One region of the Acerihabitans sp. TG2 genome, then DNA from elsewhere that is predicted to be linked to it. Evidence: predicted binding sites of a transcription regulator. Region 1 holds the regulator's gene; each other region holds the start of a gene.
The links. Region 1 encodes CRP, which controls carbon source genes, mostly activating them, when cyclic AMP is high. Its sites were predicted from a motif close to ATGTGANNNNNNTCACAT; they were not measured.
Positions count from the first base shown of each region.

Region 2: SJI19_RS15050 (CdaR family transcriptional regulator) is a predicted target of CRP. The motif match lies at 1,134-1,151, and genes of this name have one in related genera.
Region 3: idnD (L-idonate 5-dehydrogenase) is a predicted target of CRP. The motif match lies at 2,384-2,401, and genes of this name have one in related genera.

Region 1 is NZ_JAYGJO010000009.1:13,458-17,147, forward strand. It holds gene SJI19_RS10030 (phosphoribulokinase) at 65-934, shown strand; gene SJI19_RS10035 (OsmC family protein) at 1,071-1,493, opposite strand; gene crp (cAMP-activated global transcriptional regulator CRP) at 1,806-2,438, shown strand; gene argD (bifunctional acetylornithine/succinyldiaminopimelate transaminase) at 2,561-3,690, opposite strand, start outside.
Region 2 is NZ_JAYGJO010000016.1:89,340-93,029, reverse strand. It holds gene SJI19_RS15050 (CdaR family transcriptional regulator) at 1-1,035, opposite strand, end outside; gene degP (serine endoprotease DegP) at 1,299-2,744, opposite strand; gene dgt (dGTPase) at 3,088-3,690, opposite strand, start outside.
Region 3 is NZ_JAYGJO010000022.1:49,379-53,068, reverse strand. It holds gene SJI19_RS17790 (gluconate:H+ symporter) at 1-430, opposite strand, end outside; gene idnO (gluconate 5-dehydrogenase) at 514-1,278, opposite strand; gene idnD (L-idonate 5-dehydrogenase) at 1,294-2,325, opposite strand; gene SJI19_RS17775 (ankyrin repeat domain-containing protein) at 2,575-3,366, shown strand; gene SJI19_RS17770 (glycoside hydrolase family 3 N-terminal domain-containing protein) at 3,623-3,690, opposite strand, start outside.

The DNA.
Region 1 (3,690 bases):
ATCATGAGCTTGATAGCTCGGTGTTTGTTAATCACGCAGCCTTTTCATCCAGCGCAGGATTATCATGTCAACACAGCATCCAATTATTGCCGTCACCGGCTCCAGTGGAGCCGGAACCACCACCACCAGTGTGGCTTTCCGGAAAATATTTCAGCAGCTCACTATTCACGCCGCAGAGTTGGAGGGCGATAGTTTTCACCATTTTACCCGGCCGGAGATGGATCTGGCGATCCGTAAAGCCCGGGATTTGGGGCGTCATATCAGCTATTTCGGTCCAGAGGCCAACGATTTTAGCTTATTGGCACATACCTTTGAGCGCTATGGACTGACCGGCCAAGGAGAGTCGCGCAAGTATTTGCACACTTATGACGAAGCCGTGCCTTTTAATCAAAATCCCGGCACCTTTACGCCTTGGCAACCCTTACCCGAATCCACCGACGTCTTGTTCTATGAGGGTCTACATGGCGGCGTGGTCACCGATCATCAGGATGTTGCACAGCATGTAGATTTGTTGGTGGGTGTGGTTCCCATCGTCAATTTGGAATGGATCCAGAAACTGGTGCGGGATACCGGGGAGCGCGGCCATTCCCGTGAGGCGGTAATGGATTCCGTAGTGCGTTCCATGGAGGATTATATTAATTACATTACCCCACAATTCTCCCGTACCCATATCAACTTTCAGCGGGTACCCACGGTAGATACGTCCAATCCGTTTGCCGCCAAGGCGATCCCCTCACTGGATGAAAGTTTTGTTGTCATTCATTTTCGCAGCTTAAAGAATATCGATTTACCCTATCTGTTGGCCATGTTGCAGGGGTCGTTTATTTCCAATATTAATACCTTGGTGGTACCCGGCGGAAAAATGGGCCTGGCCATGGAATTGATCATGGGACCGCTGGTGCAACAATTGCTGGAAGGAAAACAGATTCAATAAGACGCGGCACCTTGGTGCCACACCTTATCCGCCAAGGGGGGTTGGCATGGACATAGCCTGCCTTGTGATCTGTGGGTAGCGTTGCGACGGTCTTGGCGTCACTATCTCAACGCATGTCAACGTATGGCGACGTTTCCTAAGCGTGGGGGACAAGCGTCTCGCCGCGCACTTCAAAACTATGGGTCATTCGCACCGACTGGCCCAGCATCAGCGACACAGAACAGTATTTTTCCGCTGAAAGCGCTACCGCCCTTTCGACTGATTTGTCGCTAAGATCGCTGCCGGTTACGATGAAATGTAGATTGATATAGGTAAATATACGCGGCGCCTCGTCACGACGTTCAGACGTCAGTTTCACTTCACAGTCACGTACATCCTGCCGCCCTTTTTGTAAAATCGATACCACATCTATCGCACTGCACCCACCAACCGACATTAATACCATTTCCATAGGACTCGGCGCCTTTTCTCCGGCATTGCCATCCATTAAAACCTGATGGCCCGAGGCGGACTCACCCATAAATGACAATCCCTCGACCCACTTTACCCGTGCTTGCATGAGATGACTCCAGATGAAAAGCGTTACACCAGACTACATATTTGTCTGAAAAGTGGCAATGTTAGCGAACATACATCATGCTGATGCAAGACAACAGAAGACACTGCATCAAACCTATGTTAAAAACAAGGTTGGATCGGCTCATTGATAATGAAAGGGCAAGAGTCCGATCAGAACATCACTAAAACCAGACCCTAATATGTTCCCTTACGTCGCTCCGTTTACTGCGGAGTAAGAGAAATAGCACAGCGTCGTAATAGGGAATACGCTGTCCTTCATCAGGACAGCGATGACAAAAGAGGATAACAACGAATGGTTCTTGGCAAACCGCAAACAGACCCTACTCTCGAATGGTTCCTGTCACATTGCCATATTCATAAGTATCCATCGAAGAGTACGCTTATACATCAGGGCGAAAAAGCAGAAACGCTTTATTACATCGTTAAAGGTGCCGTCGCGGTGCTGATTAAGGATGAAGAAGGCAAAGAGATGATCCTCTCCTATCTTAACCAGGGGGATTTCATTGGTGAACTAGGCTTATTCGAGGAAGGTCAAGAACGTAGTGCCTGGGTACGGGCGAAAACCGCCTGTGAAGTGGCCGAGATTTCATATAAGAAATTTCGCCAGTTGATCCAGGTGAATCCGGATATATTGATGCGTTTGTCCGCACAAATGGCCAATCGTTTACAAGTCACCTCCGAAAAAGTGGGTAACTTGGCATTTTTGGACGTTACCGGGCGAATTGCCCAAACCCTGTTGAATCTGGCGAAGCAACCCGATGCCATGACCCATCCCGACGGTATGCAAATCAAGATTACCCGTCAGGAAATAGGCCAGATCGTCGGCTGCTCGCGTGAAACGGTAGGACGTATTCTGAAAATGTTGGAAGATCAAAACCTCATCTCCGCGCACGGGAAAACTATTGTCGTTTACGGTACGCGCTGATAGTGTCATAAAACGGGCGTGGTGCCTTGCGCCACGCTTTTTTTTCGTGAGCTCGTCGTTAGCGAATACGTTGTCGCGCCGGTTAAAAGAACGCCGGGAATAACGAACACCCGGCGCACCGCTTAGTCATCAGCGCCGACAACCTTGGCCACGGCTTTTTCAAAGCGCGCCATGCCCAGTTCAATATCGTCGAACCCCACCACCAGCGATGGCGCAAAACGCATCACGTCCGGACCGGCGACCAGCAGCATCACACCTTCAGCCGCACTGGCATGCAGGAATTCGCGCGCGCGCCCATGGTACTGGGGCTGTAACGCGGCGCCCAATAGCAAGCCCATACCACGGACGTCCTCAAACAGATGGTATTTTTGGTTTATCTTCTCCAGGGCGCTGATAAAGCGGTCGTGTCGTTCATTGATGCCCGCCAGCACTGCCGGCGTATTAATCACATCCAAGGCGGCTTCCGCCACCGCACAGGCCAGTGGGTTACCCCCGTAGGTGGTGCCATGGGTACCTACCGTCATCACCGAAGCAATATCTTCGGTGGTCAGCATGGCGCTGATGGGAAACCCGCCACCCAAGGCTTTTGCCGTGGTCAGGATATCGGGCAACACGCCGTAGTGCATATAGGTAAATAACTTGCCGGTGCGCCCCATGCCACACTGTACTTCATCCATGACCAACAGCGCCTGGTATTCATCGCACAGATCACGCAATCCCTGCAGGAACTCTGGTGTGGCAGGCATAATGCCCCCTTCACCCTGAATAGGTTCGACGACAATCGCGCAAGTATGATCATCCATCACGGCTTTTACCGCAGCCAAATCGTTGAACGGTACGTGGACGATATCCGCCGGTTTTGGCCCAAAACCATCGGAATATTTAGGCTGTCCGCCCACCGAGACGGTAAATAGCGTGCGGCCATGAAACGCATTATGAAACGCAATAATTTTCGTTTTGTAGGGACTGTGACGGGTGACAGCATAATGGCGAGCCAATTTGAATGCCGCTTCATTCGCCTCACCACCCGAGTTGGCAAAAAACACCCGATCAGCGAAGGTCGCATCAATCAATTTACTGGCCAGGCGCAGCGACGGTTCGTTGGTGAAAACATTGCTGGTATGCCACAGCGTCTCACCCTGTTGTTTTAGTGCTGCAACCAGTGCAGGATGGCAGTGGCCAAGTGCGGTTACCGCGATGCCGCCGGAGAAATCTACATACTCCTTGCCATCCTGATCCCATACCCGGCTGC
Region 2 (3,690 bases), on a different contig from region 1:
AAACAATGCCTTAGACGTCGGCGTGGGTTGAACATTATGGCGAAACCAGGCAATTAGCGTACGCCGGAGCAAGCCGTTATTATCCATGGCTTTTAGCTTTGCCAGCGGACGCACCAGTTCACTGGCCTGCCAACCGCCGCGTAAACTGTCAAGCAGCACCGGCAGCATCAGATCAGGATAAAAATATCGACGCTGTTCGGGTAGGCGCTGTTTACCTACCGACATGGTAGTGCGGGCCGTACGCCAGGATCGCGCGATACCGCCGGCACCAGGAAAATAGTTGCCTAGGGCGATACGCACCCGAAGACGGCTGCTTTCGTTCATGCGGGAAAACAGGGTATCCACCCGACGACGATGCTCCTCAGCATCCCAGCGGCCATGGCTATTAAGCGCCGGTTTTAGCACCACCATCTCCGTGAGCGATACAATCGCTATCAGGTTATCCCGCTCCGGGGTGGTCAGCAGCGTCTGTAGTTGCTGCAACTCCACCATGGCGCTATCAACGCCTAACTGGCCACTATCCACTTCCACCACCGCAGCCACCCGCGGTTGATTAATATCAATGCCTAGGCGCTGAGCCCATTCAATCAACGCCGGGGTCACTTCCTCGGCACGGATTAAATTGAGCACCAATTCTTCACGCAGACGGCTATCCTGGGCCAGCATATGCAGTAAACGAGCCTGTTCAAGCATCATTTCCGCCGTCATACAGACCAGTTCACCATACTGCCTGAGCTGGCTTGGATTACCGGTCAGTCCGATAACACCCACAATATTGCCATCTATTTTAAGCGGCAAATTGATGCCCGGACGGACGCCGTGGAGGTGACGGGCTACGCCATCGTCAATATCCACCACCCGTGCCTGGGATAACGCCAACAACGCGCCTTCGTGCAATTCACCGACACGTTCTTCATCGCCACTGCCGATAATCCGGCCCCTGGCGTCCATTACGTTGATATTGCTGTCGATGATCTGCATGGTCCTTGCCACAATGTCTTGTGCCAACTTCGCATCAAGATGATACGTAGCCATCCTCACCCCCGGTCCATTAAGCCCTTTGCCCTATTGTATACGGGCGGTTAGGCTCATACATTGTGCAGATGCACAAACAGAAACCTTATGCACAAAATTTGTGGGGGATATCACAAATATCTACATAATTCGCGTGACAGAAATACCAACACACCGCTTCCAACGTGAAGTATGACGGGTATAAAAACCGAAAAACGGCGCCATAAAGACGCCGCCTATGCGATGCAACAAACCCGACCGGGGAAAATGGCCGGAGGGAAAGGTTACTGCGCTAGCAGGTATAGCGTAGTGTCGCCACGCTGTACGTTTAATGCCAGCACCGAGGGTTTAGTCTCGATAATTTTACGTAGCTCGGCCAGATCCTGTACTGGCTGCTGATTAACACCCAGGATGATATCGTCTTTTTTCAGGCCGATGCGCGCCGCCGTGCTGCCGGCTTTGACATTGTCTACCTTAACACCCTTGGGATCGCTGTTATTACTCAACTCGGCGCCTTCGATACCGGTAAAGACAAAACCTGAATCCACTTGCGATTGAGTGCTTTGTTCAAGGGTGACATCCACCGTCACGGGTTTGCCTTCGCGCAACAGGCCAAGTGTCACCTTGGTGCCTACCGGCTTGGAGCTGACCTCAGCGCGGAATGCAGCAAAACTGCTGATAGCACGCCCATTCAAGGAAACGATAACGTCCCCGGCCTTGACGCCGGCCTTGGCCGCGGCGGATTTTGGCAAGACCTGACTGACAAACGCGCCGCGCTGGGCATCGACATTCATCGCCTTGGCCAACTCTGGATTCAACTCGGTGCCCAAGATGCCAATTTCACCGCGTCTTACCTGACCATATTCGATCATTTGCGCCGTCAGATTTTTCACCATGTTGCTGGGAATGGCAAAACCAATGCCGATATTGCCACCGTCCGGCGCGAGTATTGCGGTATTAATACCGATCAGCTCACCATTAAGATTTACCAGCGCCCCGCCTGAGTTGCCCCGATTGATGGCGGCATCGGTTTGAATAAAGTTTTCGTAGTTTTCAACGTTAAGCCCGCTGCGTCCCAGCGCGGAGACAATCCCTGAGGTCGCGGTTTCACCCAACCCGTAAGGATTGCCGATGGCTACGGTATAATCCCCTACCCGCAGTTGATCCGAATCAGCCATCTTGATGGCAGTCAGGTTTTTAAAATTGATCAACTGTACTAAAGCAATATCGGAGCGGGGGTCTTTGCCGATAATTTTGGCATCGAAGCGACGACCATCATTGAGTTGGACCTGGATTTTGGTGGCATCTTTAACCACATGGTTATTGGTGACGACATACCCCTTCTGAGCATCAATAATCACCCCGGCACCCAGTGCCATGAATTTCTCTTGGGTTGGCGGAGTATTGTCTTCACCGGCACCACCGTTTTGACACAACGGCGAGGCTTGGAATGGCGACCCCTCCTGACACAGCGGCGAATTGTCGCCAAAGAATTGCTGCAATTGGTTTGGCACCCGCGATGATGCGGGTACTGAGGTACTGCCCTCGACACTAATACTGACCACCGACGGCATCACCTTTGCCAGCATAGGGGCCAGACTGGGGAGTGGCTGGTTGGTAGCCGCGGTGGGTACCGCAGAAGCAGTTTCCGCCGCTAAGGTGGATACCGGAAACAGCGCCAGACTTAAACTAAATGCCAGTGCGCTTAGGGCCAAATTTGTGTTTTTCATCTAGTGTTGTCTCTATTGTGAATATCAGATAAGGATGCAGACCATTGCTGTGGCCATATATGTGAGATATATGAAATAACCTAAAGTTCAGCGTCATAAAAACGTCAATAGTAAATAATTATTGGGCCCATTTACAAATCCCTACTTTATTACCTATGCCACTGACAACGTGGCAACGTGGCAACGTGGCAACGTGGCAACGTGAAGTATGACGGGTATACCCTAAATAATTCGCGTGGCAGCAAGGCGGCAACGCAGCGAATTCCCAGGAGCTTACTCAAGTAAAAGACTGGAATGAGCGAGGACAGCCAACGCAGCTGCAACGTGAAGTATGACGGGTATATCATTCTGCGGCCATCAAACGCCTATATTCATCCCACGCATACAGATCGGTCATTCCACTAATATAGTCTTGAATTAAACGTACGCGATAATAAAATTCCATCATTGGCTGTTGGCGTTGCGGATAATGGCTTAAATCAGCCACCGCTTCACCATAGGCTAGGCGATGTTTCATGGATAATTTATGAAACAATCGGGTGGGGATCATATAGTCACGATGAAAATCCTGTGTCGCTAGCTCACGAAATGCCTCTAGCGGCATGTCCAGTAAGGGACTATAAATTTCAAGTAAGCCGTTTATCACCCGATAGCCTTGTAATTCAAGCTGTTCAACTTCCGGATGGTTGAAAACATGTTTAAACGCCACCGCCTTGAATATTTTTAGCAATCGATAAGCAGGACTTGAGTCTTCGAGCAGCGCCTGATTAAAACAGCCATCAAATACCGGGGCCAGGTTATCTAAAAACCGTTGTGCTGCATGGGGTACCAGACATGCTACGGTATTGACTCGTAAATGCATAAAGAATTGGTCACCACTGCGCAATCCTTGGTTGCGTTTAATCTTTTCATATACCGTCACGACCACCCGTTGGAAAAGGTCACC
Region 3 (3,690 bases), on a different contig from region 1:
CCATCGGAATACCCACGTACAGCAGCGGTAGCCCTGATGCAGCTACAATGGTAAACACCAATGGCAACAGCAAGACAAAACCTACCTCATAGAACATCGCCAGGCCAACCACTAACCCGGTAATCACTAGCGCCCATTGGATACGCTCTTTGCCAAAAAACTGTATCAGCGTTGTAGCGATACGTTGAGCGGCGCCGGTATCGGAAATCAGCCGTCCAAGCATTGCGCCGAAGCCCAGGATCATTGCCAATCCACCCAGGGTACCGCCAATACCGCTTTGAATTGAATGGATTACCGCCAGTGGTTTCATGCCTTCGGCAACACCCACCACGGCAGCGACAAAAACCAGCGCGATAAAACCATTAACCTTAAATTTGATCATTAATATCAGAAGTAATATTACTCCCAATGCGATAATTATAATCGGCATATATCATCCCCATGAAAATGACGAAAAGTCACCACCGAGGTGGCCCTCGTCATTTATTTTTATTGGTTTTTTTGGAACTATATTCAGACTGCAGCCAGCATACCGCCATCAACAAATATAAGGTGTCCATTGACAAAATCTGACGCTTTGGCCGCAAGGAATACCGCTGCGCCGATGAGTTCCTGTGGATCACCCCACCGGGCGGCCGGAGTCCGTTTGGTCAGCCACGCGGTAAATTCCTGGTTTTCGACTAAGGCCTTAGTCATCTCGGTATTAAAATAACCGGGGGCGATACCGTTAACTTGAATATTATAGCGGGCCAGTTCCACACACATACCGCGGGTCAGCATTTTTACTGCACCTTTCGATGCGGCATACGGTGTAATGGTGTCGCGGCCGAGTTCACTTTGCATTGAGCAGATATTAATTATTTTACCTTGGTTGCGTTTCACCATATTGCGAGCGACGGCTTGTGATACCAAAAATACCGCTTTTTGATTCACTGCCATAATGTCATCCCAGTCTTTTTCCGGGAATTCAGTAAAGGGATGTCGCCGCTGAATACCGGCGTTATTGATCAATATATCTATGGGGCCGATATCTGACTCTATCTGCTCAATAGCGTTATTGACGGCCTGACTTTGTGTCACATCAAAGGCGGCGGGATAGGCGGTGTAACCCCGATCTTGCAATTGTCGCACGGCTTTTTCCGCACGGGCGGCAGTAATATCATTAACGATGATTTCGGCCCCTGATTGCGCCAGACCGTTGGCCAGTAAAAAACCAATTCCTTGAGCGGAACCGGTAATCAAGGCTTTTTTATTCTTAAGTGAAAATAGATCGTTCATTATAATTTCCTAATTTTAAAAGACCAATTGTACTTTTGATGCCAACGATTTGTTTGCCGCGAAGATCAGCGCTTGCTCAAGTTCGTTCTGCGGATATTCACCTGACAGCAACGGCAGCGGGTCGACGGTACCGTTAGCAAGCCAGGTGACGGCGGTATTGAATTCTGTAGTAAAACGGAAACTTCCTAACAACGTAATCTCCTTGGCTATTAGCATCATCATGGGGAATTCAGGCATGACGCCACCCATGCCAACTTGCACCAACGTGCCCTTGGCTCGGGTTAATTCCAGGCAACGCGTGATGGATTGGGGATGACCTGATACTTCGAAAGAGATATCGAAATAGCCTTTTTGATCGGCGTAAGCGGAGAAGTCACCAGTGGCCGCATGCAGGGTTTGACTCGCACCCATTTTGGCCGCGATATCCAGGCAGCGTTCGCTTAAATCGGCGCAGATAATTTCCCGTGCCCCGGAGGCCTTGGCGGCTGCTACCAGCAAACTACCGATAGGACCAACCCCAGAGACAAACACGCTTTTGCCCTTGATGTCGCCAGCTTGGTTTACCGCATGAATTGCCACGGCTAAAGGTTCAGCAAAGGCCATAACATGCTCATCGAGGGCATTGTCAAACGGAATGCATTGTTCGGTATCCACTACTTTAAATTGCGTAAATCCGCCATCAACATGTGGAAAATACATAGCGCTGCCAAAAAACCGCATATTGATACACTGATTTTCCTCGCCGGAAAGACAGTACTTGCAATGCTTACAGGGTTTGCTGGGATTTATGGCTACGCTCTGGTTAATCATTAATCCTGGCGTATCACTTTTTACCACACGGCCAATAATTTCATGTCCCAAAATCATGGGTTGCCGAACTTTAAAATTGCCTACCGCGCCCTCTTGATAGTAATGGAGATCGGAACCGCAAATTCCCCCTCTTGATACTTTAACCAAGGTTCCTTTACCAGAATATTCCACTGATTGTGAAATGACAGCAACGGATTTTTTCCCGGTCACCACACAAGACTTGGTCTCTACGTTCATTTCATTTCCTCAACTGTGATTTCGTGAGATGCAGTTAAGCGGCTATGGATATGTAAAACTGTGATACATGTCACTTAAATTGATGTAACGAAATTGATGTAACGCATAACGTGACTGACTTAAAAAAATCAACAAAGGCTCTTATGAATAACAATTTTTATTTCACTACTTGTTAATTTCGGATATAGCTATAGAGCAACGTGTACTTACGCGTCGTCGTTTAATTAACATTTAATATAGAGGTTATTTATGACTAATCTTGTGCAAACGCATCTTTCACTTGGAAGTGTCAATTGTCCTTTGCATGTTACAAAAATAAACTACAGTGTTATAAAAAGTGTGCATAATCAATACTATATGAATAGTATCATGAAGAACGTTCCCAAAAGGATAATGCGAGAGATAAATTTAAACGTTCAACACATAAAAAACAAAGAACCAAGAATAAATGATGACCTTGTTTATTCTTGGTATGCTAAGAATCTTGATAAACAGAGTCAGTCTACACGGTCTGTAACTAGAAATAATCAACATATTTTGCTTAACATAAATAATGTAATTGAGCCAGATCCAGAATTATTATCAAATCTGAGAAATAAAGGCGTGGATGCCAATGTTCAAGATAAATATGGATTTACAGTTATTATGTTGCTCATTAAAAAAAATAAAAATGATGATTTTTTTAACCAGATTCTAGCTAAATATAAACCAAATGTTAATTTGAGAAATTATAATGGTGATACGGCATTACATTTTGCTGTGAGAATGAAAGATCATAATAAAGTTGCTATGTTAATAAAGTATGGTGCTGATGCCTGTCTCCCCAATAATAACTGTGAGACGCCGTTAATGCTGGCTGGGAGGATGAATAATGATATGTTGATAGAAAAAGTGAGTGTTCGTTCTACCATTAAGGATATTAAGATCCCTTTAGATCTTCCAATGTCAGGTCGTAGCCATGATTCGAATCCCGTGGTAGTGGCTAATGGTGCCAGAAATAATGCACAACGTCAGGAGAATACGCCTGTAGAGAATGGCTGAACAGCCAGTTATGTTCGCTAATTATTGATGTAATCAAGACGGTGTTGATTCCGGAGTTTACTGCATATTGCTACCCTGAGACATTCAGGAAAAAAAACCCGCACAAGGCGGGAATCAGGGTAGCACTTAGCAGATTTATATCTGCCTAAACCAGATAGTAGCAGGGCTTCTAAACGATTCCGGAGCTGCGTCACGAATGCTAATTTAGGAAACAAGGATTGACCTATTTTGGCACCAGGTCAGTCCTCGATATTCTTTAGTTAGCGATGATCTGTTTATTCGTTTCCACCTGGCAATAACTCTCCATTCGCCAAGCCTGGGGCA